4 regions of the Actinomadura miaoliensis genome follow, and region 1 is predicted to be linked to each of the others. Evidence: riboswitches for the same ligand, from Rfam matches in the RefSeq annotation. Region 1 holds a riboswitch; each other region holds the start of a gene.
What was found. Region 1 has a riboswitch for cyclic di-AMP ahead of ABD811_RS32045 (hypothetical protein). Riboswitches for the same ligand answer to the same signal wherever they lie in the genome.
Positions count from the first base shown of each region.

Region 2: another riboswitch for cyclic di-AMP. It lies ahead of ABD811_RS42550 (CHAP domain-containing protein); the one in region 1 lies ahead of ABD811_RS32045 (hypothetical protein).
Region 3: another riboswitch for cyclic di-AMP. It lies ahead of ABD811_RS08550 (peptidoglycan recognition protein family protein); the one in region 1 lies ahead of ABD811_RS32045 (hypothetical protein).
Region 4: another riboswitch for cyclic di-AMP. It lies ahead of ABD811_RS23140 (C40 family peptidase); the one in region 1 lies ahead of ABD811_RS32045 (hypothetical protein).

Region 1 is NZ_BAAAZG010000051.1:13,689-20,768, reverse strand. It holds gene ABD811_RS32055 (NYN domain-containing protein) at 1-153, shown strand, start outside; gene ABD811_RS32050 (C40 family peptidase) at 425-1,336, shown strand; cyclic di-AMP (ydaO/yuaA leader) riboswitch at 1,743-1,956, shown strand; gene ABD811_RS32045 (hypothetical protein) at 2,156-3,424, shown strand; gene ABD811_RS32040 (M48 family metallopeptidase) at 3,525-4,922, shown strand; gene ABD811_RS32035 (L,D-transpeptidase) at 4,909-6,276, opposite strand; gene ABD811_RS32030 (cytochrome c oxidase subunit 4) at 6,484-6,894, opposite strand; gene ctaD (aa3-type cytochrome oxidase subunit I) at 6,901-7,080, opposite strand, start outside.
Region 2 is NZ_BAAAZG010000084.1:58,121-65,200, forward strand. It holds gene ABD811_RS42540 (glycosyltransferase) at 1-490, opposite strand, end outside; gene ABD811_RS42545 (bifunctional glycosyltransferase/CDP-glycerol:glycerophosphate glycerophosphotransferase) at 483-3,308, opposite strand; gene ABD811_RS42550 (CHAP domain-containing protein) at 3,549-4,265, opposite strand; cyclic di-AMP (ydaO/yuaA leader) riboswitch at 4,277-4,427, opposite strand; gene ABD811_RS42555 (serine hydrolase) at 4,668-5,306, opposite strand; tRNA gene ABD811_RS42560 (tRNA-Pro) at 5,609-5,685, shown strand; gene ABD811_RS42565 (hypothetical protein) at 6,712-6,891, shown strand.
Region 3 is NZ_BAAAZG010000006.1:274,831-281,910, forward strand. It holds gene ABD811_RS08525 (sulfite exporter TauE/SafE family protein) at 1-437, shown strand, start outside; gene ABD811_RS08530 (L-talarate/galactarate dehydratase) at 473-1,600, shown strand; gene ABD811_RS08535 (M23 family metallopeptidase) at 2,036-2,854, shown strand; gene ABD811_RS08540 (TetR/AcrR family transcriptional regulator) at 2,992-3,651, opposite strand; gene ABD811_RS08545 (alpha/beta fold hydrolase) at 3,747-4,553, shown strand; gene ABD811_RS08550 (peptidoglycan recognition protein family protein) at 4,673-5,467, opposite strand; cyclic di-AMP (ydaO/yuaA leader) riboswitch at 5,814-5,963, opposite strand; gene ABD811_RS08555 (M20/M25/M40 family metallo-hydrolase) at 6,211-7,080, shown strand, end outside.
Region 4 is NZ_BAAAZG010000034.1:16,966-24,045, forward strand. It holds gene typA (translational GTPase TypA) at 902-2,755, opposite strand; cyclic di-AMP (ydaO/yuaA leader) riboswitch at 2,951-3,135, shown strand; gene ABD811_RS23140 (C40 family peptidase) at 3,176-4,150, shown strand; gene ABD811_RS23145 ((deoxy)nucleoside triphosphate pyrophosphohydrolase) at 4,205-4,588, opposite strand; gene ABD811_RS23150 (Mut7-C RNAse domain-containing protein) at 4,618-5,409, opposite strand; gene ABD811_RS23155 (amidohydrolase family protein) at 5,476-6,771, opposite strand; gene ABD811_RS23160 (MarR family winged helix-turn-helix transcriptional regulator) at 6,831-7,080, shown strand, end outside.

The DNA of each region.
Region 1 (7,080 bases):
GACGAGCTGATCGGCGAGCTGGTGCGGGCCGAGCCGTCGGGCCGGGCGATCGTGGTGGTGTCGTCCGACCGGGAGGTGGCCGACGCGGCCCGCCGCGCGGGGGCCCGTCCCGCTCCGTCGACCCTGCTGCTGCGCCGTCTGGGCCGCTCCTGAGCGCTCGGCGATCATGCCGTGACACAGCGTGGCCATGTGCCAAACAAGCAGTGCAAGTAGTGACGAATCGGTTGTGACTGGTGTGACCCCTCGCTAGTGTCGTCCGCTGATGTCATGGACGAGAGGGGCATAACCGACCGTGACCAGTCATTTGACCGGGGCTCCCGCGGCGGACTCGCGAGGCCCACGGAGTCTCTTCGGGGGGCACCTCGCCCCCCGGCGCCTGGTGGCGACCGCCTGCCTCACCCTGGCGGCGTCCCTGACGGTGCCCATGGCGGCGGCGAATGCCGAGCCGACGCCGAGCGCGGCCGACGCCCGCAAGAAGCTGACCAAGCTCAACGAGCAGGTCGAGCAGCTGGTCGAGAAGTACAACCAGGTCGGCGAGGACCTGAAGATCGCCAAGCGCAAGCTGCAGGCGACCAAGAGGGCCGGCGCGGACGAGCAGAAGACCTTCAACGAGCTGCGCCGCAAGATCGCCGAGATGGCGGCCACCGCGTACAAGAACGGTGACACCGGCGACGTCGTCGGGTTCGCCGGCGCGGAGGACCCGCAGAAGATCCTCGACCAGTCCGCGGTGATCTCGCACCTGTCGCGCAACCGCAGTTCGGAGCTGGACCAGTTCCTGGCCTCCACGCAGCGGCTGCGCCGGGAGCAGGCGCAGGCCCAGGCGGCCTACGACGAGGTCGCCAAGAAGGCCAAGGAGCTGCGGGAGAAGAAGGCCGAGGTCGACAAGTCGATCGCGGCGCAGAAGAAGCTGCTGCGCAGGCTCGGCGAGCGCGACGACAAGCCCGGCGCGGGCGGCGGGGCCACCTACAACGGCCCGGCCAGCGGGTCGGCGCGCACGGCGATCAACTTCGCCTACGCGCAGCTCGGCAAGCCGTACGTGTACGGCGCCGAGGGGCCGAACGGCTACGACTGCTCGGGGCTGACCATGCGCGCCTGGGGTGCGGCCGGGGTGAACCTGCCGCGCGTCACCAACAGCCAGTACGCCGCGACCCGCCGCGTGTCGTTCGACGCGCTGCAGCCCGGCGACCTGGTGTTCTTCAACAGCCTCGGGCACGTGGGGCTGTACATCGGCGGCGGCAAGATGATCCACGCGCCGCGCACCGGCAAGAACGTGGAGATCGTCTCGATCACCTCGGGCTACTACCGGACGAACTTCTACGGCGCCGGACGGGTCTGACGGCCCGCGCTCCCCTCGCCCCCGCCCCGTTTTCGCGACTACGGTCCAGGTCAGATGCGCTCTGACCTGGACCGTAGATCTTTTTGTCGGGTATTTGCCTATCCGTCGCTCTTTGGTACTTTGTGATCGCTTGCGACGCCCGCCAGGCGCCGTACCAGCGGCGACGTCTCCCAGGCGTCGCCCCCGCGGCACCCGCCAGGTGCCGCGCCCCGCAGCGGCACACCGTGCCGCGTCATCCCCGCGGCATCCGCCAGATGCCGTCCCCCGCTCGCCGGTCCCAGGCCGCACGTGCGCACGCCTCGGTGTGCATGGCGCCGTGAGCGCGTCACGGAGGCCCATCGGGCCCGGCCGGACGGATCCCGCACCCGGGACCGTCCTTCAGCAAGTCCAGCCGAACAAGTTCATCGCCGCTTGGCCGCCGAGTCCGCCCCGAACACGCGGGGTGGAGCCGGGGACCCACCGAGCCGGCCGTCGCGGACCCGTCCGTACGGGCCGTCGCCGGCTCCGGGGTGAATCGGCGCCCATGTCTCGCACCCGGAGTAGTCGGGACATGTGCGCCGTAGGTCGACTTCCACGACCGAACCCGTCAGCTAACCCGGTAGGCGTCTGGAAGGAGTGAGCGCCACCTGAGAACTCTTTCTGAGAACACGGACCGCCAGCCCGGTATTCCGGCGGTCTCCATCTTCCGGGGTCCATGACGGACCGAACCACAGTCTCTGCCGCGGCGTGGCCGCCCCCTGACGGGCGGCCACGCCGTTCTGTCTTTCCATCCCGGTCACGCCGCATGGGCGGCACCGCTCCCCGCATAGGATCGCGCGCATGATGGACGACGACGGTCGCCCCGAGACGGACGGGACACCGGCCCGCCGGGTCTCGCGCCGCGCGGCCGTCATCGCGACCGTGGTCGCCCTGGCGGGATGCCTGCTGACGGGCCTCGGCCTGACCGCCGCCGGGTCCGACTCGCCCGCCCGCACCACGGCCTCCGCGACGCCCACCGCCGTGCCCGACGCGCGCGCGGTCGCGGCCGTCCTGGCCAACCGGACGCGCGCCGTACGCGAACGCGACCGCACCGCCTTCATGGCCACGGTCGCCACCGCCCCGGCCCCGTACCGCGACGCCCAGGGCCGCCTGTTCGACAACCTGCTCCGGCTTCCGCTGGCGTCGTGGAGCGAGACGCTCGACCGCGTCGAACCCGGCTCCGCCGTGGCCCGCGTGCGGCTGAGCTACCGTCTGCGCGGCTTCGACGACGCATCCGTCGTCCGCATCCGCTACCTGACGTTCGCGCCGCGTGCGGGCTTCTGGACGGTCGTGGGCGACGGCTCCGCGCGCGGCCTGGCCGACGACGGCGACGTCTTCGACGGCGGCCCGCTCACCGTGGTGCGGGGCCGCCACACCCTCGTGGTGGGCGACGGGCCGCGCCTGGAAGAGATCGCCCGCCGCCTGGACGCGGCCGTGCCCGTCGTCGCCGGCGTGACCGGCGACGGCCGGCGGCCGCGCACCGTCGCGCTCGTGCCCGCCGAAGCCCGGCTGGCCGCCGCGCTGGCCGGGCCGTCGCAGAACCTCGACCAGATCGCCGCCGTCGCCACCGTGGCGCCCACCGCCGAGGGCCCCGGCGCCGACCGCGTGGTCGTCTCCCCCACCGCGTTCGCCCGCCTCAACGAGCTGGGCCGCGACGTCGTGCTGACGCACGAGCTGACCCACGTGGCCACCGGCGGCGCACGCGACGGCCGCACCCCGCTGTGGCTGATCGAGGGCCTGGCCGACTACGTCGGCTACCTGCGGGCAGACGTCGGCGTCCGGTCGGCGGCCCGCGAGCTGCGCGCCGAGGTCGCCGCCGGGCGGCTGCCCGCCCGGCTCCCCGGCCGCGCCGACTTCGACGGCTCCTCGCCGCGGCTGTCGCAGGCGTACCAGGGGGCGTGGCTGGCGTGCCGGATGATCGCTGAGCGGTACGGTGAGGCCACGCTGGTCCGGCTCTACCGGGCCGCGGGCCGCATGCCGGAGGACACCGCGCTGCGCGGGACACTGGGCGTCGGCCCGAACCGTTTCACCGCGCTGTGGCGCGACTATCTGCGCGAGGAGCTGGGCTGACGAGACGGGCGGCAGGGCCGGGTGACGACACCGGGCCGACGGCACCGGGCCGGCGACGAGACGAGCCGGACGGCGGGACGGCGTGTGCGGAGGCGAGGCAGTGAGCGGCGAGCGCGGCGAGAACACGGCGGACGCTCCGGTGAGCGCCGCCCGGGCGAGCAACCCACCGCCCCAGCCGGAGCAGGCCCCACGGGGGCGTGCCAGGCCACGGGTGGCGGCGGCGGTCGCGTCGGTGGTGCTGTTCGCGGCCGTGGGCGTCGTGCTGGCGGTCACCACGCCGTGGAACCCGCTGCCCGGACGCGTCCCCGGCGGGCACGTCGCCCCCGACCCGGCCCTCGACTTCACCCCCGCCCAGATCGAACGGTCGCGGGCGTTCGACGCGGCCCTGGCCCCGCCCGCGTACGCGGGGCTGCTCATCGGCCTGGCCCTCGTGCTCGTCCTGGGGCTGACGCCCCTGGGGGCGCGGTTCGTGGGCTGGGCGACGGCCCGGGTGCGGTGGTGGCCGCTGCGCGTGGCCGTGGCGGCGCTGCTGCTCACCGCGGTCGTGCGGGTGGCGGGGCTGCCCTTCGACGCGTGGAGCGAGTCGGTGCTGCGCCGCTACGGGCTGTCCACCCAGTCGTGGGCGTCGTGGCTGACCGACCAGCTCAAGTCCTTGGGCATCACCTGGGTGATCTGGACGGTGGCGCTGGCACTGCTGTACGTGCTGGTGCGGCGCCTCCCCCGCTGGTGGTGGGCCGGGGCCGCGGCGGGCGGGTTCCTCCTGGTCGTCGCCGCGTCGTTCGCCTACCCGGTGGCGGTCGAGCCGCTGTTCAACCGGTTCCACTCGCTGCCCGCCGGCCCGCTGCGCAGCGAACTGCTGGCGATGGCCGAGCGCGACGGAGTCCCGGTGACGGACGTGCTGGTCGCCGACGCGTCACGGCGCACCACCGCGCTCAACGCCTACGTCTCCGGGTTCGGGTCCACGCGGCGCATCGTCGTCTACGACACCCTGCTGAAGAACACCCCGCCCGAGCGGGTCGAGTCGATCGTGGCGCACGAGCTGGGGCACGCCAAGAACGACGACGTGCTCCACGGCACGCTCATCGGCGCGCTGGCCGTCTCCGGGGGGATCTGCCTGCTCTACGTGCTGCTGACCTCGCCCCGGCTGCAAAGACGCGCGGGCGTCGACGGCGGCGGCGTGGGGGCCGCCCGTTCGGCCGCGCTCGTGCTGGCCCTGGTGACGGTGGCCACCCAGGTGGGCGCCCCCGTGCAGAACCTCATCAGCAGGCACATCGAGGCCCGCGCCGACGCGCACTCCCTCGACCTGACCCGCGACCCGGTCACGTTCGTGTCGATGCAGCACGAACTGTCGGTGCGCAACATCTCCGACCTGCGTCCCGACCCGGTGGAGTACGTGCTGTGGCGGACGCACCCCGCCGGCCCTCAGCGCATCGCCATGGCCCGCGACTGGGCGCGCATGCACGGCGTGCCTGAGCCGCCCCCGCTCAATCGCCGCTAGCTCCCCCGTCGCCGTTGGGCGTGCCCTGGGACGAGCGCGGACCGGCCTGGCTGGGCGCCTGCACGGCGCTCCGCGCGGAGGTGCTGCCGTTCGGCCCCACCAGCAGCGACCGGTTCAACGCGCTGCCCTTCACCCAGTCGTCCCACTTCATCTGCCAGTACCCCCAGCCGTTGTTGGGCTCCAGCTCGCGTGAGCTGCCCGTCACCGTCAGCGGGTCGCCCCGGTAGACGAAGTCGTAGAACCAGCGCGCGTTCTCGGGGCTGGCGTTGACGCACCCGTGGCTGACGTTCTCCGACCCCTGCGAGCCCACGGACCAGGGGGCGCTGTGCACGTACTCGCCGCTGTTGGAGATGCGGACGGCGTAGTAGACGATCTGGCGGTAGTAGTCGGGGCATCCGGGTCCGCAGCCCACCGTGGCCGAGTCCATGATGACCGGGTTGCCCTTCTCCATGGTCAGATGCACGCCGTTGGTGGTGGTGTACTTCTCGATGCCGCCGCGCCCCATGCTGATGGGGATGGTGCGCACGAGACGGCCGTTGTGCGTCACCCACATCTGGTGGCTGTCCTCGTCGGCCCTGATGATGTGCTGGTCGCCCACGCGGAAGCGCACGTCGAAGTTCCTGGTGCCGTACAGCCCGGTGCCGGCGCGCACGCCGCTCAGGTGCGCACGGAACCTCACGTCGGTCTGGGTGGGCCAGTAGTTCCTGGTGCGGAACACCAGGCTCTGGTCGTCGAACCAGTGCCAGGCGCCCTCCACCGGTTTGGACGAGCTCAGCTCCAGCGCGCGTTCCACTGCGGCGCGGTCGGTCACCTCCTGCCCGAAGCGCAGCACGATGGGCATGCCGACGCCCACGGTCTCCCTGTCGTCGGGCCCGTCGAGGGTCGCCTCCAGGATCCGCTCGGGCCTGGCGGTGCCGAAGACGCTGGTGACCGTGCGCGTCCTGCCGTCACGGCCGAGCGCGGTCGCGACGACGGTGTAGTCGGTGTCCGGGTCGAGCGTCCAGCGGGACCGCCAGCGGTCGCGCTGGAGGTTCAGCCCGCCCTCGACGCGGGTGCCCTTCGTCGTCACCGTGACGTTCTCGATGGTGCCGTTGCGGGCCCGCACGTCGATCGCCCTGTCGGGCCGCGCCAGCGCGGTGCCGTCCCTGGGGGTCACCTCCAGGCGCACCGCGTCGCGCGGGTCCGGTCTGCGTCCGCCGCTGTCGTCGCAGGCGGCCGCGCCGCCCGTGACCGCGAGCGCCGCGCCGAGCAGCAGCGCCCCCCGCCGCCGGCGCGGGCCCGCCGGGCCGCACCGCCGCCGGACGGTCGCGGCGGGCCGTCCGCCGCCCCTCGTGCCCCAGATCCCGACGCGCACCGTGACCCCCCGATCGCATGTCACCGTCGGCAAACATTCCTCACGAAACGTGCACGACGATCATTATGCGGAGGGCCGGGACCCATCCGGTAGACGGGTCCCGGCCCTCGACGGCTTTCTTTGCCGACCGCTGGGGCGATCAGCACGCCGCCCTTGCGGGGGACGGAACGGGAGTTGACGCCCGTCCCCCGGCGGGTGCGGCGGGGATCAGTGCGAGAAGTGGCCCCGGTAGTACTCGAACACCAGGCCGATCGTGCTGAGCAGCGTCGCGGCCACCCCGAGGATCACCAGCCACCAGCCGAACACGAAGCCCAGCGCGACCGCCGCGGCCGACAGCGCCAGGAACAGCGGCCACCAGCTGTGCGGGCTGAAGAAGCCCAGCTCGCCCGCGGCGTCGGCGATCTCGCCCTCCGGGTCGTCCTCGTACAGCGGACCGCCGTTGGCCTTCTCCAGCCGCCGGACCGTGAAGTGGATGTAGAACCCGATCAGGCCCGCCAGGCCGATGGACAGGGCCAGCGCCGTGGTGCCGGTCCAGTCCTTGGACCACAGCCAGTAGACGACGTCGGAGGCGAGGAAGAAGACCGCGCATCCGTAGAACATGAACGCCTGTACGCGCATCGCCGGTTATCCCTTCGTCCCGGTGAGCTCGCCCTTGGCGCCGACGTGCGGGTGGTGCAGGTCGAACGCGGGCCGCTCGGAACGGATCCGGGGAATCGAGTTGAAGTTGTGCCGCGGCGGCGGGCACGACGTCGCCCACTCCAGCGAGTTGCCGTAGCCCCACGGGTCGTCCACATCGACCCGCTT
Region 2 (7,080 bases), on a different contig from region 1:
CGAACAGCTCCCTGACGCGGGGGTACCGGGACGATTGACGCGTGGCCTCGTACGACTCGTGCGTCATGCCGATGACCTTGAGCCCGGTGGTGTCGGCCGCACGGACCCACTCCATCGCCCACACCTGCGCCGCGATGACCACGCCGCCGGGGCTCGCCCCGGCGAACAGCTCCGACAGGCGCGCCGCCCCCTGGCGGAGGGTCCTGGTGCGCCACAGGTCGCGCCCGTAGGCGGCGACGTTGAGGCGCTGACGCACGGAGTGGGGGCGCCACGCCATCATGGGGGGCCGCCACTGCTCGTGCAGGGTGACGACGGCGTACGAGCCGTCCGCCTCGTAGTCGTGCCGCTCGGCGGCGTGGGTGACGCCAACGAGGGTGACGTGGTGCCCGCGCCCGGCCAGCAGGCGCGCGAGGTGGTGCGCCCACCGTTGCAGGCCTCCCACGGCGTCGGTGTTGTTGCACACGATGAAGACGTCCCTGGGCTCAGCCATCGCGGGCCCCCTCCCTGGTGGTGAAGAACCGCTCCACGACGGCGCGGGCGGCGGTGCCCCGGTCGTACTCGCCGAACCGCTGGACGAAGGCGCGGCGGCGCCGGGCGTATCGGGCGCCGACGCGGTCCAGGTCGGCGAGGGCGGCCACCAGGTCGTCCTCGGTGGCGGTGACCGGGCCCGGGGCGTGCTCGGTCAGGTCGAAGTAGCCGCCGCCCAGCGTCTGCGGGTCGGGCACGTGCAGGATCATCGGCCGGTCCAGCAGCGCGTAGTCGAACATCAGGGACGAGTGGTCGGTGATCAGCGCGTCGGCGAGCAGCAGCAGCGGCGTGACGTCGGGCAGGCGGCTCGCGTCGAGGGCGCGGATTCCAGCCACCGCGGGCCGCCGGGTACGGCACAGGTAGTGCGGCCGTACCAGCAGGACCATCACGTCGCCGAACTCGCGGGCGAACCGCCGCGGCTCGATCGGCGGGTCGACGTGACGCACCGGCTCCCCGTCCGGGCCACGGCGGAACGTGGGCGCGTACAGCACCACCCGGCGCCCGTCGTCCAGGTCGAGGGAGCGGCGCAGCGCCTGCGCCTCCGCGGCCACGTCGGGATCGGCATTGACGAGCGGGTCGTTGCGCGGATATCCGGCCGGCACCAGTTCGGCGCGTACGCCGAGACCCCTGACGAGCGTGTCGACGTCGTGCCGCGAGCGGATCAGGAAGCAGTCGTAGCGTTCCACCATGCGGCGCAGCCGCGCGCGTTCGGCCCGCCCGGCACGCTTGATCCGGGGCTGGTCGAAGCCCATCAGCTTGAAGGCCGAACCGTGCCAGGTCTGGATGTAGGTGGTCTGCGGCCGCTTGCGCAGCCCGCCGGGGAATCCCTGGTTGTCGATCCAGAACTGGGCTCGGGCCAGCTCCCAGTGGTACGCCCACGAGTTCCGGCGCACGAGCACGGCGTCCTTGGGGAAGCCCCGGGGTGAGGAGTCGTACGCCCACACGGCCCGTACCGGAACCCCTGCCCGGCGTAGCTCGCGATGGATGTACTTGGGGTTGTCGGCGTAGTGGCGTCCCATGTGGCTTTCGAAGACGACGGTGCCCGTGCGCACGGGCAGCCGGCTCAGCACGTGGTTGAACACGGCCGTCTTGGTGGTACGGGACGTGACCGCACGCCGGGCCGCCCTGTGGAGGCGGCGCGCGGCTCTCACCGTGCGGCGGGCGCCACGGAGAGCACGACGCCCCAGCGGCGCTTTCGCGGCCGCCCGGGCGGTACGCCACGCGCGTCCACTCCTATGCAGGACGAAGGCCAGATTCCCCCTGGTGGTGATGTAGGGGCGCAGACTCCCGGCCGCTAGTCGTGAAAGGCGCGGACGCACCGGCAACAGCACGTGCTCCGCCGCGCCGCGGAGTTCCCTGCCGGACAGACGGGTGACGACCTCCTCGCCGTCCACGTTCAGGCGCAGCCGCACGTCCCACACCGCGTCGGCGACCCCCATGGGACGAACCTGCCGTACCGGATCGAAGTCCGCCGCCCACAGGAGCCGATCCCCCGCGTGAGTGACGGTCGCGGTGACGCGGAAGACCCGCCGGGGCCTCAACCTGGCGGACAGCTCAAGGCGCGCCGTTATTTTCGCGTCGCCCGCCACCCTGCCCAGGGGATTCACTACGTGCCCGCGCAAGCGCGCGTGGCCGTCCCGCACTGTCAGCCCGGTGACCACGTTGAGGGGGCGAAGCTCACTGAGCGGGCACTGCTGCAGCCCCAGATGCGTCACGTCCAGAATCCGGCGCGCTTCGCCCGACGACGTGTACCGCCCGCTCCAGAAGACACGCCCGTCGTGTTGGAGCAAACCGGCACCGAGCACGGGATACTCCGCCGCCGCCAACGCCCCGTCTTGGTCGCCCTCACGCAACAGGTACGCGGCGATGGCGGCCATGGGGCTGGCCGCCTCGTAGACCCGAGGGTCGAGGCCGGCCAGATAGTCGGCGGCCAGTGCGCGGAAACCCTCCCTGTAGGCGGCGTCGCGGCACGGCAGATCGCGCATGTAGAGCAACAGATCGTGGTTGACGAACTTGACGTCCTTGGCGAGCCGCAACTCCTCGTCACCGTGCCGTCGCAACAGCGCGTCGATGCGCCGGTGTATCTCCAGCCGGTCGGCGAAGTTGGCCAGTTCCGAACGCCGGCTGGAGATCGACCGCGTATGGGGCTCGACCAGCCAGTTGTAGACGCGATGCGGAATGAGCGCCGTACGGGACGCCGCCAGGTACGCCTCCGCCGTGAACAGCAGATCCTCGTAGTGCAGCCGTTCCTCGAACCGCAGCCCGTGCCTCTCCAGGAAGGCGCGCCGGTAGAGCTTGTTGGTGGCGAGGGTGTCGTACAGCAGGTCCGGGTTGTCGCGCAGCGCGCCGTAGACCGCCGTCCGCTGGTAGAGCCACGGGTACCAGGGGCGCTCCCGTTTGCGCACCCGGTCCATGTGGACGCGCGTGCACAGCCCGGAGACCATGTCGGCGCCGGTGTCCTCGGCCGTGGTCAGCAGGTTGAGGCAGGCGTGCGGGTCCAGGACGTCGTCGCTGTCGAGGAACATCACATACCGGCCGCGTGCCCGCTCCACGCCCGCGTTGCGCGGGCGGCCGCACCCGCCGGAGTTGACCGGCAGACGCACGACCCGCACCCGTCCCGGATGCTCGGCGGCCAGCCGTTCGGCCACCGTCCCCGTCCCGTCGGTGCTCCCGTCGTCCACGACCACCACCTCGACGGCGCTGAGCGACTGTCTCAGCGCCGAACCGACCGCCCGGGGCAGCCGACCCGCGTCGTTGTAGGCGATCACGACCACGCTCACGTCAGGGCCGCGCGGACCAGGCCGGTGGGAGCCGGGCAGGAGGCGCCCAGACGGGACGTGCCCGTGCGGCCCTGCCCTCATGGACGTGTCCTCCCCCCGTCCCCGCTCGCGTGCCGGATACCTTTCCGGCCACCGCAACGACGGAGTAGAAGACACCACAAAAAAAGTGAATGATTGCGGCATTCAGGACGACAAAGGGCGCCCGGCGCGTGCCGGACGCCCTCCGCTGCCCGCCGATCGTCAGTCGGCGTCGTAGTCCGGGTACCCGTACCCGGCGACGAGCGACTTGGGACGCACCCGCTTCTCCACGGCGTTGTTGGTGTTGCCCTCAACGGTGGTGATGGTGCCGTCCCCGTTGTCCTCGACGACCAGGCCGACGTGGTCGATGCCGTAGATGCCGCCCCCGGACCCGTTCTGCCAGTCGAAGAACACCACGGCCCCGGGCTTGGCCTTGTGACCCCAGCGCCCCTTCTTCGCGAACCACTTGGCGTGCTGGACGGTGTAGGCGTCCCAGCCCATGTCCTTGACACCGAGCTGCGCACCGACCCAGGACACGAACATGTTGCACCACTCGGCGCCGTTGTAGGCGTCCACACTGAACCCGCCGTCACGCTTGGCCGTCATCTTCGCGTTGGGCGTCGAGACGAACCAGTCGTGGTACTTGGTCTGCCGGTCCGGCCCCTCCTTGACACCGACCTGCTCCAGAGCCAGACGGATCGCCTCGGACGGCTCGACCTTGCGGATCGGAACCGCGTAGCCCTCGGGCTTTTCACCGATGGCGACACTCCTGTGTGCCCTCTCCACCTGTGCCTGGGCGACAGGCCCCTTGACCTGCGGCTCCTCGTTCGAGGAAGGAGCGATGAGGGCGAAACCGACGGCTCCGGCCAGCACCGTCCCCATGGCGACGCCCACGCCCAGACGAGCCTCGGGGGATTGAGAAGCGATTCGATCGGGCATGCAGAGAACTCCTTGTCTCCCATGGCGCCTACCGGGTTAGCTGACGGATTCGGGCATGGAAGAGCCCTACGGCGCGCCTCGTCGACGCGCCGATTCACCCCGGGGCCTGCTCGGCCCGACTTGGGTCCCCGGCTCCGGTCCTCGCTCAGGCGACGGACACGGACTCGGCCACGGCCACCGCTGCCCACGGCGGCCGCTCACTGGTCTGATCTCGGTGGGGGGCGCGTTCCCGCGCGCCACGGTCGCGCCCCGGTCCCTCCCGGGTCACGACGGGCCACGACGCATGGCGCGCGTCGCGGGATTCGGGCCTGACGTTATCAGATGCCCACGCTAGGGCAAAAAACGTAAAGGCACTCTGACCTGCAACAACACCAGGAACGAGCCCCCCATTCCCCCCTGCTGTCACAAGGCGCACACCTGGCGGGTCAAGGCCGTGATCCTGGCGGCCGCCGTGGGGTAGGACGTCCCCGCCGGCTGCAGCGTGAGCACCGCCACGACGTACCGCTCCCCCGGCCCCACGAGCCCGGTCGTATGCAGGACCGGCCGTCCCAGCCCCAGATCCCCTGGCACGACCCCGGACGCGCCCTGCCCGAATCCCGACCAGCCCTGCTTGACCGCCCACGGCTTCGGCACGGCCCGCGGAATCCCGAAGTACTGGTCGTAGCCGTCCGTCCCCCGCCTGGTGGCCCTGCGCAGCTCCCGCAGCACGACGTCGCGATGCTCGGGCCGCGCCCTCTCCAGCAGATAGCGGTACGTCTTCACCACGTCCGCGGCGCTGAGCGCGGTGTACCCCCAGAACCCCGGCTTGTCCGCAGGCGGCGGCCTGGTGTCGGTGAGCCCCATCCGCCGCGCCATCCGCTCGACGATCGCCCCGCGCCCACCCCGCCGCCACAACGCCGTCGCCGCCGCGTCATCGCTGGACCGCAGCATCGGCCCCAGCCGCGGATCGGCCTCCCGGCTCCGCTCCAGATGATCGAGCGCGATGAGGATCTTCACCACCGACGCCGACCGGAACACCCGGTGCGCCCGGTATGCCCTCACCGTCCTTCGGCTCTCCCGGTCGAACACCACGTACCCGGCCCGTGTTCCCCGAGGCACCACCGGCTCCCGGGCCACCTTCGGAGTCGCCCTCTGCGTCGCCTTCTCGGTCGACTCCACCGCCCCACCACTCACCGGCCCAGCCCCCGGCGTCCGCTCCGCCCCCTGGTCACACCCACAAACCACCCCGAACGCCGCCACCAGAGCCACCCCGACCCGGCCCACCCGAGCCCAGGCTCCCGCTATCTCGGTACGCATGACCCCGCAGACTGCGCTACAGTAATCACGCCTGCTGCGGCAGGCGCCGGGACGTAGCGCAGTTTGGCAGCGCACTTGACTGGGGGTCAAGGGGTCGTGGGTTCAAATCCCGCCGTCCCGACCAGCTTTTCGCAGGTCAGAGGGCTCCGGATCTCGATCCGGAGCCCCTTTTTAGCCCACCGAACCATATTCGGGAGCCAATCGGGGAGCCACTTAGGACCGCTTGACGGTGTCAAGAGGTCCTAATCTGCCGTGCATCCAGTGCTAGAGGCGAAGGTCCACCTGTCCCACGCGGCCTACCCAACCCCGTGGGGTGCGCTTCGGATGCCGAGCACCTCCTTTGGACGCACTTGACGTGCACCGTCGACAGCTGCGAGGCGCGTTCCACCACCCCGATCGGCGTGTGCTTGCGGCGCGGGCAGGACTATGACTTGGAAAGCGACGAACCGGGCGGCCCGAACGGCCGCCCGTGTCGAGCACCCCTACGTTCGGCCCCAGCCGCGCCCGCGCCCGTCCAGCCACTCAGGGACCACACGCCTTCGGCGGGGAAGGACAGGATCCGCTGGCGGACCAGGGTCGGCGCACCGTGGCGGGATGTGCCCGAACGTTACGCACTGGCAGTCGGTCTACAGCCTGCACCATCGCTGGCAGCGCGCCGGGATCTGGGCGCTGATCTGGGTAAAGCTGCGAGCCTTTGCCGACGCTGCTGGGCTGGTCGGGGTGGAGTGTGTCGGTGGACTCCAGCATCAGCTGGGCCCACCAGCACGCCGCGGGCGCCCGCCACGATCATCAGGATCGGGTCGAGCTGCCGGGGCCGGAGCCGGCCGATCATGGGCTGGAACGTTCGCGCGACGGGTGGACCACTAAGCTGCATCTGGCCTGTGAGCAGGGTCGCAAGCCGCTGCCGGTGGTGTCGACGGGCGGGCAGCACGGGGACAGCCCGCATTCGTGCCGGTGGTGGAGCGGATCAGCGTGCCGCGTGGCGGGGCAAGCGCCCCCGGCCCCGGCCGGAGCGGGTGCTGGCTGACAAGGCATACTCGGCCAGGGCAACCGCGCCTACCTGCGCCGCCGCCGGATCAAGGCCACCATCCTGGTCAAGGCCGCCCAGCAGGCTCACCGCAAGGCCACGAGCTCGGCCGGAGGACGGCCATTGCTGTTCGACCCGGACGCCTACCGACTGCGCCACGCCGTGGAACGCGGCATCAACCTGCTCAAACAGCACCGCGCGGTCGCCACCCGCTACGACAAGCTCGCCGTTCGCTCTAAAGCCACCGTCCACATCGCCGTGATCGACATCTGGCTCCGGGCAAGCACCAAGACGACTTCTTAGCCTCGATCCACCCGGGTTGCATCCGCGAGTTCGGGATTCAAGTGCCTGGCGACACATCCCGCCTGAACAGCGACGACATTCAACTCTGAAGTCGTAGCCATTTTGATGTGGGCTTGTCATGACCCTTCTCTCCTGCTGGCGACAGCTCACTGCCGAGATTTTCCAATCTGTGCGTCAGGTCGGAGCGCC
Region 3 (7,080 bases), on a different contig from region 1:
GCTCGGTGCTGCTGCTGGCCCGCGACCGGCTGCGCGCACTCGCCGACCGGCGCGCCATGGCCGCCGGCACCGCCCCGCGCGGCGCGCCGCTGACGGTGGCCGTCGTGCTGATCGGCCTGTACGCCGGGTACTTCGGTGCCGCGGCGGGCGTGCTGATGCTGGCCGTGCTGTCGGTGTCGGCGACCGAGCCGCTCGCGGTGACCAACGCGGTGAAGAACCTCGCCACCGGCGGCGCCAACCTCGTCGCGGCGATCGGCTACGCCTTCTGGGCCCCGGTCGACTGGACCGCCGCCGCCGTGCTCGCCTGCGGCGCGCTGGCCGGCAGCTGGACCGGTCCCGCGCTCGTCCGGCGGCTGCCGGAGCGGCCGCTGCGCGTCGCGATCGCCCTCGCCGGCCTCGGCCTGGCCGCGCACCTGTGGCTGACGGCCGTGCACTAGACCCCCGGTGTCGACCACCCCGACAAGGAGCTGCGATGACGACGACCGACCGCATCGTCCGGGTCCGCCTGTCCTCGGTCCTGCTGCCGCTGGACACCCCGATCAGCGACGCCAAGGTGCTGACCGGACGGCAGAAGCCGATGACGGAGGTGGCCCTGCTGTTCGCCGAGATCGACACCGCGGACGGGCTGCACGGGCTCGGCTTCGGCTACTCCAAGCGGGCCGGTGGCCGCGGCCAGTACGCGCACGCCAGGGAGATCGCCGCCGAGCTGCTCGGCGAGGACCCCAGCGACATCGCCCGGCTGTGGGAGAAGCTGGTCTGGGCCGGCGCGTCGGTCGGGCGCAGCGGACTGTCCACCCAGGCGATCGCCGCCCTGGACATCGCGCTGTGGGACCTGAAGGCCAGGCGCGCCGGGCTGCCGCTGGCCAAGCTGCTGGGCGCCTACCGCGACTCGGTGCGCTGCTACAACACCTCCGGCGGGTTCCTGCACGCCTCGCTGGACGAGGTCCTCGCCAACGCGACCGCCGCGGTCGGACGCGGCATCGGCGGCATCAAGATCAAGTTCGGTCATCCCGACGCCCGGGTGGACCTGGCCCGGGTGAAGGCCGTCCGCGACAAGCTCGGCGAGGACGTCCCGCTCATGGTGGACGCCAACCAGCAGTGGGACCGGCCCACCGCGCAGCGCCTCGGCCGGGCCCTGGAGGAGTACGCGCTGACCTGGATCGAGGAGCCGCTGGACGCCTACGACCACGCCGGTCACGCCGCGCTCGCCGCGTCCCTGGACACCCCGATCGCCACCGGCGAGATGCTCACCAGCGTCGCCGAGCACGCCGAGCTGATCCGCGCCGGCGCCGCCGACATCATCCAGCCCGACGCGCCCCGCATCGGCGGCATCACCCCGTTCCTGCGCCTGGCCGCGCTGGCCGACCACCACCGTCTGCAGCTCGCCCCGCACTTCGCGATGGAGATCCACCTGCACCTGGCCGCCGCCTACCCGCAGGAGCCGTGGGTCGAGCACTTCGAATGGCTGGAACCGCTGTTCAACGAACGGCTGGAGATCCGTGACGGCCGCATGATCGTGCCGGACCGCCCCGGCCTCGGCCTCACCCTCAGCGACCGCGTCCCCGGCTGGACCGCCGACTCCTGCGAATTCGCCTCCTGAACCCGGCCTCCGGGCCGCGCCCGTCCGGCCGTCGGACCGGAATTCGGGCTGATCGGTGCGCGCCGGGGGGGGAAGGCCATATCCGGCCCGCGATGACCGTGCTCCGCGAAATGCTGCGCGGTCTCGCGGGCCGTCGCGCGAAGTGTGCGGCCAACTGTCGTCCCCGGATACCCGGATGATCATCAAAAGGACATGCCGGAGTGCTGCGTGAACACATCCGTGTGCCGGCCGGCGGGCGGCAACGGCAGATCATGCACGGGTGTTCACGGGTTTGTTGGCGAGCATTGCCCGGCACCGTTCTGGTGCAATGAGAAAACGTCGCGTCACGCGGGAACGGCGATTCCTGTTCGGCCGAGTCATTCCCACTGACCGGTGCCCGAGCCTGCGGAGAAACCGGTCCGTGCGCGACCGCCGGGACGACAGGAAGGAGGCTCGATGCGCCGGATCCGTGCGCTCGTCGCCGGGCTGACACTGCTGGCCGGATTCGTCGTCGCCCAGCCGGCACAGCCGGCGCTCGCGGCGCCCAACTTCAAGGCCCCGTTCCCCTGCGGGCAGACCTGGACCTACAGCCACCATTCGGCGGAGGTCCGGCAGGCCCTCGACTTCGTCCGCTCCGGCGGCACCACGGCGGGCACGCCGGTGCTGGCCTCGGCCGCGGGCACCGCCTACAACTACTACCAGGCCAATGGCGCGGGGAATTACGTCGTCATCGACCACGGCGGCGGCTGGAAGACGTATTACTTCCATCTCGCCTCCTACGGGGTGGCCAACGGAACCTACGTCTCGCAGGGCCAGTCGATCGGCACCACCGGCTCGACCGGCAACAGCAGCGGCGCGCACATCCACTACGAGCAGCTCTACAACGGGGCGGGCCAGGTCATCAGCATCAACGGCGTGTCGCTGGCGCCCTACCCGGGCTCGTACAACCAGAAGTACCTGACCAGTGACAACGGCTGCGGCGGAGGCGGCAAGTACTGGGTCGACACGTTCGCCAACGCGACCGGCTACCGGGACGCCTTCATGAACGACCCGCAGGGCCTGCTGTACGCGGGCACCAACTACGTGTACTGCAAGGTCTGGGGCGCCGAGGTCCGTGTCGGCGACCAGTACAACCACTGGTGGCTGAAGACCGACCTCGACGAGGTCTACGCCGGAAAGAACGGCCGGGGCGCCTACGTTTCCGCCTATTACCTGAAGCGGTGGGGCAATGACGAGGCCAGGGACAACAACGGCACCGTGATACCCAACTGCTGACCACCGGCGCCCGGAGAGGACGCGCGGAGAGGACGCGCAGAGAAGACGCGCGGAGTAGACGCGCGGAGTAGACGCGCGGAGAACGCAGGAGAAAGCGCCCGGCTCGTCCCCCGTCGAGCCGGGCGCTTTCGGCTCGGTCACCCGAAGACGCCGCCGAGTCCGTCGCGGAGCAGGGTGAAGGCGTGCCGGGCGGCGGCGACGGCGGCGGGGTGCCGCTCGTCGGCCGACGTCCCGGCCACCAGGTGGGCGTTGTTGTCGTTCGCCAGGACGCGCTGGACGGCGGTGATCTGCGACGCCGCCAGCCGCGCGGTGAACGCGCCGTCCGGCCCGTCACCGGCCGCCGCACCGGCAGCCTCCGCCAGGGCCTCGGCGAGCGCCGCCTCGCTGCGCGCGTGATACCGCAGCAGCCCGGTCGCCAGCGCGGGCGTGTCGCGGATCATCCGGTAGAGGGCGAGCGTCTCGGGACGGTCGCACAGCCCGGTCACCGGGTCCCTGCGGTCGAGCCCGTCGAGGAAGTGGTCGCGCAGCGCGGCCAGCGGAGGCACCTCGGGCGGGCGCCCGCGGACGACCTGGGCGTGCTCGCTCTCGTGGTCGGCGACGCGCTCCAGGACCAGGTCCTCCTTGCTGGGGAAGTACGCGAACAGCGCACGCCGCGAGACCTCCGCCACCTCGGCGATCTGCGCCAGCGACACCGGCTCGTAGCCGTGCGCCAGGAACAGCCCGATGGCGGTGTCGGCGATCTTCTTGCGGGTGCGCCGCTTCTTGCGCTCGCGCAGCCCGACGGTCCCGTCGTCCACCCCGCGAGCGTAGCAGCGACGGACTCCGGTGCAAACTTGCACCCAACTTCGCTTTGTGTCAGTGTCGGCGGCGCCGAGCGAAGGAGGAGGCACGCATGATCGAGGCGCAGTCCGGCGGTCGCGGCGACACGCCGCTGGTGTTCGTCCACGGCGGGTCGGCGTCGTGGCGGATGGGGAAGGACTTCCTGGACGCGCTGCCCGGCCGCGTCCGGTGGTGGGCCGTCGACCTGCCCGGTCACGGGGCGTCGCCGTGGACGCCCGGACGCTACGACCTGCGCGGCGTCGGCGCGGCGCTCGCCGAATGGGCGGCCGGGCACCTGGACCGTCCGGCGTGGTGGTACGGCCACTCCTACGGCGGGCAGGCCGCGCTCGCGGCGGCGGGCGTGCGCCCGGACGCGTTCGCCGGGCTGGTCATCGGGGACGCGCCGCTGGCGCCCGCCCGGATGTACCGGCTGCTCGACCGCATGTCCGGCACCCTGCGGCGCTGGCAGGGGTGGTGCGGCCGTCCGGAGGAGGAACTGGTGCGGCTGCTCGGCGCCGAGGACGCCGGCGGCGGCCGCACGCGCGCCGAGGTCCTCGGCGCCGCCCATCCCTACCTGGTCGGCCAGGCCGCCGCCCTGCACCGGCACGACCCGGCGTTCATCGAGGCGCTGCTCACCGAGTCCCAGCAGGTGTACGGACACCTCGGCCACGCGGGCGAGTGGATCGCCGGAGTGCCGGGGCCGGTGCTGCTGCTGCGGGCCGACCCTGCCGTCATGTCGCTGTCAAGCGCCGAGGACGAGGCACTGGTCCGGTCGGCCGCACGACACCCCGCCGTCACCACCGTCAGCGGTGTCGGCCACGGCCTTCACCAGTTCGCCCCCGCCGAGGTGGCCGCGACGATCAGCGCCCTCATCCCGTGAACGCACGGGTTCCCCCCGACACCGCTCCAGTCGCGAGATGGCGACCCCTCCGGCGCCGCCCCCGTCGCACCGACCTCGGCCCGGGGCCCAGCACGCCGGCTGGGAGCAACCGGCCGGTCTCAGGCGGATCGGAGGGCCGCGGCGACGTCCTTGCGCAGGCGCGGCAGCGTCGGGGCGAACTCGTAACCGCAGCAGTCGGTGTCGTTGAACTTCATGTGCGGGACGATCGCCTTCTTCGGGTCGAGGTCGTACTGGCCGCACAGCCAGGCGAGCAGCTCGGTGAGCGAGTCCAGCAGGCGGCGGGGCGGCATGACCGAGTTGTAGGTGCCCTCGCATTCGATGCCGACGGTGTAGCCGTTGGCTCCGGCGACGTGCGTGCCGATCACCATCCGGCCCCTGCGGGCGGCGGCAAGACTGCCCTTGCGGCCCTCCATGATGTGACCGCCCCGGCTGATGGTGAAGTGCTGGCCGGTGTCACCCCATCCCTGTCCCATGTGCGCGCCCTGGATCGAACGCGCGATCCGGTAGCCCTGCCGCAGCGAGTAGTCGGTGACGTTGGGGGTGAACGTGTGGTGCACCACGATGTACTCGGGCGCGCGGGACAGCACGGTCGCCCGCCGGTAGGGCGTGCGCGCTCCCCAGTCGTCGGTCGAGTGGATCAGCGGGGCGCCGCCACCCGACCTACGCGATCTTCGGGACGGCCGGGACTCGCCGTCCCGGGCGGCCTGCGTCCGCTCGGTGTCGTCGGTGGTGTTCGCCGCGTTCGCCACCTCGTGTTCGGCCGACGGGCCCAGCGCCGCGGCGACGCCGAGGGCCGCGCTCCCCAGCAGGACTCCACCCCCCAGCAGCACCGAGCGACGCGGCATCTCGGCGGGCCAGGGGTCGGTGCGACGGTGCTTGCCGTTCGGATTCATGGGGGAGTTTTCCTTCCAGGGAACTGGTCTGACGGAATGCGGGCAGCGGAAAAAGAGCAGGCGGCGAGGAACGAGCGGGAAAAGGAGATGAGGCTGCGCCGGGAACGTCGAGCCGCGCAGAAAACGGCTCTGACCGCCAATGGCGAGGAAGTGTCGGTGACCCGGTGCCGGCGGCGGAGACGCCGCCGCGAGGGGCGCGGGCGCGCAGCGCGGACGAGGAGAACGCGCGGGCGTGCGAGCTAGGGCGGAACCGCCCCGTCTATCAGGGCGTTCGCGTCTTCATGAGGTGGCTGCGCCGTCGGACGGGGGTGGCGGGCCTGCCGAGCCGCGGGGGCTCCTTCATGTCCTCTCCTCTCCTTGACTGCCGACCGGGTTAGCTGACGGGTTCGGACCAAGGAGCGGCCCTACCGCGACTGCGCCGCGGATTCACCCCGAAGAACTGATGGGTCCCCGGTTCCCAGACGTCCAGCGCCATGGGATTAGGCGTTCCGCCGGACGGTTCCCGTCGCGGTGAGCCGGACGGCGGAGTACCACGGACCATAGGAGATGAGGCAAAGAGCTCGCAAACCGCCAAAGGTAAAATCCGAAAAACGATCTTTCGTCGCCGCGCCGGAGCCGCCGACCACTCCGATCACAGGAATCACACGGGGAGCAGACATGGCGAGAAATCACTGAGGAAGCGTCTGAAGGGCGGCGGTTTCCACTGTGGACAGGCGCCCCCGCCATGACGTAGATCCAGAATTGTGACCTACGACACCACGCCCCCAGCCGCCGGCACGCCCAGCCGCCGCGTCTTCCTGTCCGTCTCCGCGGCGGCCGCCGCGGCCACCGCGGGAGTCACCCTCGACGGCCGTCCCGCCGAGGCGGACTCCGGACGCCCGAACGGCCCCGGCAGGCCCGTCACCGCCCAGCACCCCGACGCCGAGCTGCGCGCCCTGCTGCGCGAGATCGACCACCGCCGCATCGAGGCGACGGTGCGCAGGCTCGTCGGGTTCGGCACCCGGCACACGCTCTCGTCCCAGGACGACCCCGCACGCGGCATCGGCGCCGCCCGGGACTGGATCTTCGCCGAGATGAAAAAGCACGCCGCGGCGTCCGGCGGCCGGATGACCGTCGAGCTGCAGTCCTACGTGCAGGAACCGGCCAGCCGGATCCCCGTCGCCACCCGCATCACCAACGTCGTCGCCACCCTGCGCGGCAGCACCTCCCCGGACCGCGTGTACGTGGTGTCCGGGCACTACGACTCCCGTGTCAGCGACGTCATGAACGCCACCGCCGACGCGCCCGGCGCCGACGACGACGCCTCCGGCGTGGCCGTCGTCATGGAACTCGCCCGTGTCATGGCCACCCGCCGTCCCAGGGCCACGATCGTCTTCGCCGCCGTCGCGGGGGAGGAGCAGGGGCTGTACGGCGCGCGCCACATGGCCACGCGGTACAAGGCCGCCGGGACGGACGTGCAGGCCATGTTCACCAACGACATCGTCGGCAGCAGCACCGCCGACGACGGCACCCGCGACCCGCGCACCGTCCGGCTGTTCGCCGAGGGGGTGCCCACCGCGGAGACGCCCGCCGAGGCGAACATCCGCCGCTCGGTCGGCGGCGAGAACGACTCG
Region 4 (7,080 bases), on a different contig from region 1:
CCATGCCGCGTTGGCGGGCCTGGCGAGTGACTGTCAGCGGCCTGCAACAAGCCTTTGAGATCGTCGGCATCCATACCGCGGCTCGCCGTGCTTGTAGCGGCGGTACTGGCGCTGGCTGACGCTCGTCGAAACGAGCCACACGAATGACGAACGACTGGCACAAAAGGAGGCTCCGACGCCGTCGCATAGCGACGGACGCCGGAGCCGATTAGGCGCCGCCGGGGAAACGCCGCCGGCGCTGTGCTAGATCATCACTTGCCGCATTGCTGGCACGTGCTGTTGCTGCGGGGGTTGTTGGCCCCGCAGTGCTGGCAGATCCAGTTACCATCTCCGTCATCCGCCTGGGACAGGACGGCGAGAAGAGGCGCGGTCCGACGGATCGCCTGAGCTGTCACGCGCATTTGAGTGCCTTTCACTCGAGGGTTGGCATGACGACCTTGTGTCGAAAGCCAACAGAGACTGTTCGCACTCGCCGGACTTCGGCAACTCCGTGTAATCCAGATCACATTCGGCTGCTGGACTCGTGTCGTTCAAGCTGACGTCGTGGGGAGTCCCCATTCCGGTGCCGTGCTTGCCGCGGGTGCCCGGGTTCGTTGGGGTCGGTCTGACGTCGGCAGGTAGCGACGCCGGGGTCGAGGTGTGTCCGTGTGCCGCCGTCGGTTGGAATTGGATGACGACGAGGATTGCGCTCCGGAGCCAGGTCGAGGGCAAGGCGCCGACCAGACTCGATCTCGGCGATGGCAGGCGGGCGCGGGCTGGTCATCGGGGGCGGCGGGCTTCTCGGGGCGGCGGCGATCCCGCGAAGGCGTGCCGGTACTTTGGCGGTCTTCGCGGGAATCGCCGCGGGAGTCTGCCCTACGTCCTCGCAGGGCTGGTCATCGGCGTGTTGTCGTAGCCGCGGTCAGTTGGAGCGCTTGGTGCGGGCGCGGATGCGTTCGCGTTCCTTGGCGTCCAGGACGACCTTGCGCAGGCGCACGGCGGACGGGGTGACCTCGACGCACTCGTCCTCGCGGATGAACTCCAGGGCCTGTTCCAGGCTCAGCGGACGCGGGGGCGTCAGCGTCTCCGTCGTCTCGGCGGTGGACGAGCGGATGTTGGTCTTCTGCTTCTCCTTGCAGATGTTGACGTCCATGTCGTCGGCGCGGGAGTTCTCGCCGACGATCATGCCCTCGTAGACCTCGGTGCCCGGGCCGACGAAGAAGGTGCCGCGTTCCTGCAGGTTGATGAGGGCGTAGGCGGTGGCGGCGCCGGTGCGGTCGGCGACCAGCGAGCCGGTGGGGCGGGTGCGCAGCTCGCCGAACCACGGCTCGTAGCCCTCGAAGACGTGGTGGGCCATGCCGGTGCCGCGCGTCTCGGTGAGGAACTCGGTGCGGAAACCGATCAGGCCGCGCGCCGGGACCAGGAACTCCAGCCGGATCCAGCCGGTGCCGTGGTTGGTCATCTGCTCCATGCGGCCCTTGCGGACGGCCAGCAGCTGGGTGACGGCGCCCAGGTGCTCCTCGGGGATGTCGATGGTGAGCCGCTCGACGGGCTCGTGCTTCTTGCCGTCGATCTCTTTGGCGACGACCTGGGGCTTGCCGACGGTCAGCTCGTAGCCCTCGCGCCGCATGTTCTCCACCAGGATGGCCAGGGCCAGCTCGCCGCGGCCCTGCACCTCCCAGGCGTCGGGACGGTCGGTGGGCAGCACCCGGATGGACACGTTGCCGACCAGCTCGCGGTCCAGGCGGTCCTTGACGAGCCGGGCGGTGACCTTGGTGCCCTTCTCCCGGCCGGCCAGCGGTCCGGTGTTGGTGCCGATCGTCATGGAGATCGCGGGCTCGTCCACGGTGATCAGCGGCATCGGACGCGGGTCGTCCGGGTCGGCGATGGTCTCACCGATCATGATGTCGGGAATGCCGGCGATGGCGATGATGTCGCCGGGCCCGGCCTCGTCGGCGGGCTTGCGCTCCAGCGCCTCGGTCATCAGCAGCTCGCTGATGCGCACCCGCTCGACGCTGCCGTCGCGACGGCACCAGGCGACCTGCTGGCCCTTCTTGATGGTGCCGGCGTGCACCCGGCACAGCGCGATGCGGCCGAGGTAGCTGGAGGCGTCCAGGTTGGTGACGTGCGCCTGCAGCGGGGTGTCGGGGTCGTAGGACGGCGCCGGGACGGTGTCCTTGATCACCTGGAAGAGCGGCTCCAGGTCGGGCGAGCCGGGCAGCTCGCCGTTGCCGGGGGCCTCCAGGGACGCCCGGCCCGCGCGGCCGGAGGCGTAGACGATCGGGAACTCGATCTGGTCGTCGTCGGCGCCGAGGTCCATGAACAGCTCGTAGGTCTCGTCGACGACCTCGGAGATCCGGGCGTCCGGCCGGTCGGTCTTGTTGATCACCAGGATGACCGGCAGCCGGGCCTCCAGGGCCTTGCGCAGCACGAACCGGGTCTGCGGCAGCGGGCCCTCGCTGGCGTCGACCAGCAGCACCACCCCGTCGACCATGGACAGGCCGCGCTCGACCTCGCCGCCGAAGTCGGCGTGGCCGGGCGTGTCGATGATGTTGATGGTGAGCCCGCCGTGCCGGACGGCGGTGTTCTTGGCCAGGATCGTGATGCCCTTCTCCCGTTCCAGGGCGTCGGAGTCCATCACGCGCTCGTTGACGTCCTGGTTCGCGCGGAACGCCCCGGACTGCCACAGCATGGCGTCGACCAGCGTCGTCTTGCCGTGGTCGACGTGGGCGACGATCGCGACGTTCCGAAGGTCGTCGCGGGTGGAGATGGGCATGCGATTCTCGCTCTGGTGGAGGATCAGGGAGTCGCCGCGGAGCCGCGGCCGTCCCGATTCTACTTGCCGGTCCGTACCGCCCCAGCGAACCGCCCGCTGAATTCGTCCCATATGCCCCGGTTGCCGTGATTTACGGTTTCTTTGTACTCTCTCCGGACCCGGCCGTCCCGAGCCCGCCGGACCACTGCGCGGGCTGCGGCCGGACCGCCGAATCCCCCCACGGGGAGCCGGGGAACCACATCCCGGGGCGCCGCCGCCCCCGGGACTCGGGGTGAATCGACGCAGGTCGCACCGTCAGCAGTGACGCGCGCCCATGTCGTAGGGCGAACTCCCCGCCCGAACCCGTCAGCTAACCCGGTAGGCGGACGAGGAGAGGAGTGCACGCCCTTGCCCCCCGGTCACCGTTCACGGCGTGTCGCCGTGTCCACCATCACAGCGGCCGCCGCGGCCTCGGTCGCCCTGGGCTGGGCCGTCGCGCCCGCCGCCGCGACCGCCCCGGCCGCCGCGCCGCGCCTGGCCGATCCCGGCCGTCCCAGCGAGAGCGAGCTGCGTGAGCGGCTGGACGCGCTGAACACCGAGGCCGAGCGGCTCACCGAGCGGTACAACAAGACGCGCGTCGAGCTGGACAAGGCCCGGCGCGCCGAACGCGACGCCGCCCGGGCCGCCGCCGCTCTGCAGGACCAGGCCGCCCCCGCCCGCGCTGAGCTCGGCAAACTCGCCGCCGCCAACTACATCAGCGGCGGTCCGGACGCGCTGTTCTTCTCGACCGGCGACGCCAAGACCCTGTCCGCGTCGGCGTACCTGGTGCAGAACCAGACCGCCACGCTCGGACGCCTGCAGACGCAGATCAACCGGGCCAACCTGGCGCAGCGCGAGGCCGTCGCCAAGACGGCGCAGGTGCAGCGCGCCGCCGCGCAGGTGGAGACCGCCCGCAACGCCGCCAAGGCCAAGGTCGAGGAGGTCGAGAAGCAGCTCGACAAGCTCACCACGACCAAGGCCAAGGACCCCCGGACGGGCCTGTCCGCCACCATCAAGGGCTCCGGACTGCCCGCGAAGATGGCGCGCAAGGCCTACTCCAAGCTCGGCAGCCCGTACGTGTGGGCCGCGGCCGGCCCGAAGAGCTTCGACTGCTCGGGCCTGGTGGTGTGGGCGTACGCGCAGGTCGGCAAGAAGGGCCTGCCGCACTACACCGGCGCCCTCTACGAGCTGGGACGCAAGGTCGACCGCAGCGAACTGCGCTCGGGCGACCTGGTCTACTTCGGCGGCGACCTGCACCACATGGGGATCTACCTGAGCGACGGCAAGTACCTGCACGCCCCGCAGACCGGCGACGTCGTCAAGATCTCCAAGCTGTCGGACCGCTCCGACTACGCGGGCGCCAACCGCATCTCCTGACCCCGCCCGGACCGCGCCGGGCCGGTCAGGCCGTCCGGTCGGCCCGGGGCGGGTTCAGGCCGAGCCGTTCAGGTAGGGGCGGATCGCCTCGACGATCGGCAGGTCGCCGGGCAGCCACGCCACGTCGTACAGCTCGTCGGGGGCCAGCCAGCGCAGCGCCAGGTGCTCCAGCGGCTGCGGCCGGCCCTCGACCAGCTCCGCCGTCCACACCCGCAGGACGCTTCCCGCGCCGAGCGCGAGCGGCCAGTCGCCGCCGATCCGGTCACCGAGCGCGATCTTGACGCCCAGCTCCTCGTGGCACTCGCGGACCAGGGCGTCCCGGTCCGACTCGCCCGGGTCGACCTTGCCGCCGGGAAACTCCCAGCCCCCGGCCAGCTCCGGGGGCTCGCCGCGCTGGGCGGCCAGCAGCCGTCCGGCGGCGATGATCGCCGCGCCCACCACCACGTTGATCGTGACCAGCCCCTCTCTCAGGACGCGGCGCTGTCGACGGCGCCGCCCGTCCCCGGTCCCGGCGCGCCGGGCGAGGAGGCCGGGCCAGCGGCGCGGGCCGCCGCGACCGTGCGCGCGGCCTCCCGGACGATCTTCTCCAGGTGCCCGCCGTGCGCCCCGCGCCAGTAGACCTGGCCGCACTCGGTGCACCGACCGTACACGTCGTAACTGCGCCGCGTCCCGTCCGCCAGCTCGCGCGCGACCTCTTCTTTGCCAACCGGGACCAGCCGCCCGTTGCAGGCGGTGCAGCGCGTCCACGGCGACAGCGCCGGCGCGAACCGGTCGAGCAGGTCGCGCAGCTGGTCGTCGGGGCGGGCGCCGCGCACGTACGCGCCGAACCACAGGGCCCGGCGGCGCAGCAGGCCGCGGTCCTGGGTCAGCAGCACCCGCCGCTCCTCGTTGGCCTGCACGACCAGGGCCGGGTCGTCCATGTCGTTGTGGTAGGCGGTGTCCAGGCCGAGCAGCCGCATCCGCCGCGCCAGGGTGCCCAGGTGCACGTCCAGCAGGAACCGCGGCGCGTCCTGGCCGGGCTCCAGCGGCACCGGCTGGGGACGCGGCACCGACGCCACCTCCACCCGCTCGCCCGGCGACGGCTGGTGCGACGGTTCGACCCGCGCGCCGTCGGCTGTCAGCGCACCGACCTCGGGCAGCGGAACGCCGAGGGCCTCCACGATGTGCCCCAGCGTCGAGGTCCCGTCGCAGGCCACCGTCTGTTCCTCCCGCCTGCGCGCGGCGGGCAGGAACAGCAGCAGCTCGGGGTCGACGTGCATCCGGATCTCGGGTGTCTCTGGCTCCACGCGGCCAGCATGCCACGCGAACCCGCCGCCCCCACCTGATTAATCGGCGGCGATCACGTGACGGGCCGAGGCAGCCAGCGATTCCAGCAGGCCGGCGACGTCGTGGTGCAGCAGGCGCCCGTCCCGCTTCACCACCCGTCCCCCGACGATCACCGTGTCGACGCACCGGGTGTCGCCCGACAGCACCACCGCGGCGATCGGGTCGTTGCCCGCCATGGCCGTGCCGAGCAGGTCCGTGCGCAGCAGGACGATGTCGGCCTGCTTACCGGGACGCAGCGAGCCGGTGACGTCGGCGAGCCCCACCGCCTCGGCCCCCTCGATCGTGGCCGTGCGCAGCGCGTCGCGCGTGGTGAAGCCCATGCCCGCACCGCCGGGACGCGCGCGTTCCAGCAGGTAGGCCGCCCGCATCAGGCTGAACATGTCGCCCGGTCCGCTGGTGACCGTGTCGGCGCTGAGGGAGGTGGGGACGCCGGCGGCGCGGGCCCGCCCGGTCGGCGGGTAGCCCATGCCGAGCGCCGCCTCGCTCGTCGGCGCCACCGAGACCGTCCCGCCGCCGCCGGCGATGACCTTGAAGTGCTCGTCGGTGTAGTAGGTGCCGTGCACGTGCGTCGCGGGGTGGTCCAGCAGGGCGTTCTCCCGCAGGAACGCCAGGCCGCGCGCGGCGGCCTCCGTGTCGAGGCCGCCCATGTGCACGGTGACGGGCAGGTCGAGGTCGCGGGCCAGCCGCCACTCGTGCAGCGCCCTTTCGGCCCCGCCGAGATCCGGCCCCAGCGCGGCGATCGCCATGGTGAGCAGGCCGGGGCCGGAGTCGTCGAAGTGCTGGGTGCGGACGCGGCGGCCCTCGGCGGCCATCCCGTCGAAGCCGCCGTCGCCGCCGTAGCAGTAGCCGAACACCGCACGGATGCCGGACGCGCGCAACGCAGCGACGTTGGCGTCGGTGTGCTCGGGCGTGAACTGGATGTTCGACCAGTCGACGAGGGTGGTGATCCCCGCGTCCAGGCACTCCAGCGCCCCGGCGAGCACGCCCGTGTACACGTCCTCGGGCCGGTGGCGGGGCGCGTACCTGCCGAGGATCCGCTCCAGGTAGTCGCCCAGCGTGGCGTCGGGCAGGATCGCGCGGATCGCGGGCTGCCAGGTGTGCCGGTGACTGTCCACGAAACCCGGCAACACGATCATGCCGGTCGCGTCGATCACCTGGGCGTCCGCCGGCGCGGGCAGGCCCGGCCCGACGCCCGCCACCCGTCCGCCTTCCACCAGCACGTCCGCGGTCCCCACGACGGTGGGCTGCGGCTCGGTGTCGATCACCAGTCCGTTCCGGACCAAGAGGTTGTTCATGAAGAAAGCTTAGAAAGAAGCTTTTCAGAAAGCAATACACTGACGGGTATCCTCGACTCGTGGGAGCTGCCGACGATCGTGTGCGCGACGAGGTGGACGCCATGGCCGCCGCCTGGGAGCGCGACGGCCTGCCCCCGTCGGTGATCACGCTGACCATGCTCAGCAAGCGGGTGGCACGCCTGAACCAGATGTTCGAGCACGCCGCGCGCGCCGAGCTGGTCGAGATCGGTCTCACCTACGCCGAGTTCGACGTGCTGGCGGCCCTGCGCCGCGTGGGCGAGCCGTACCGGCTCCGCCCCAGTGAACTGG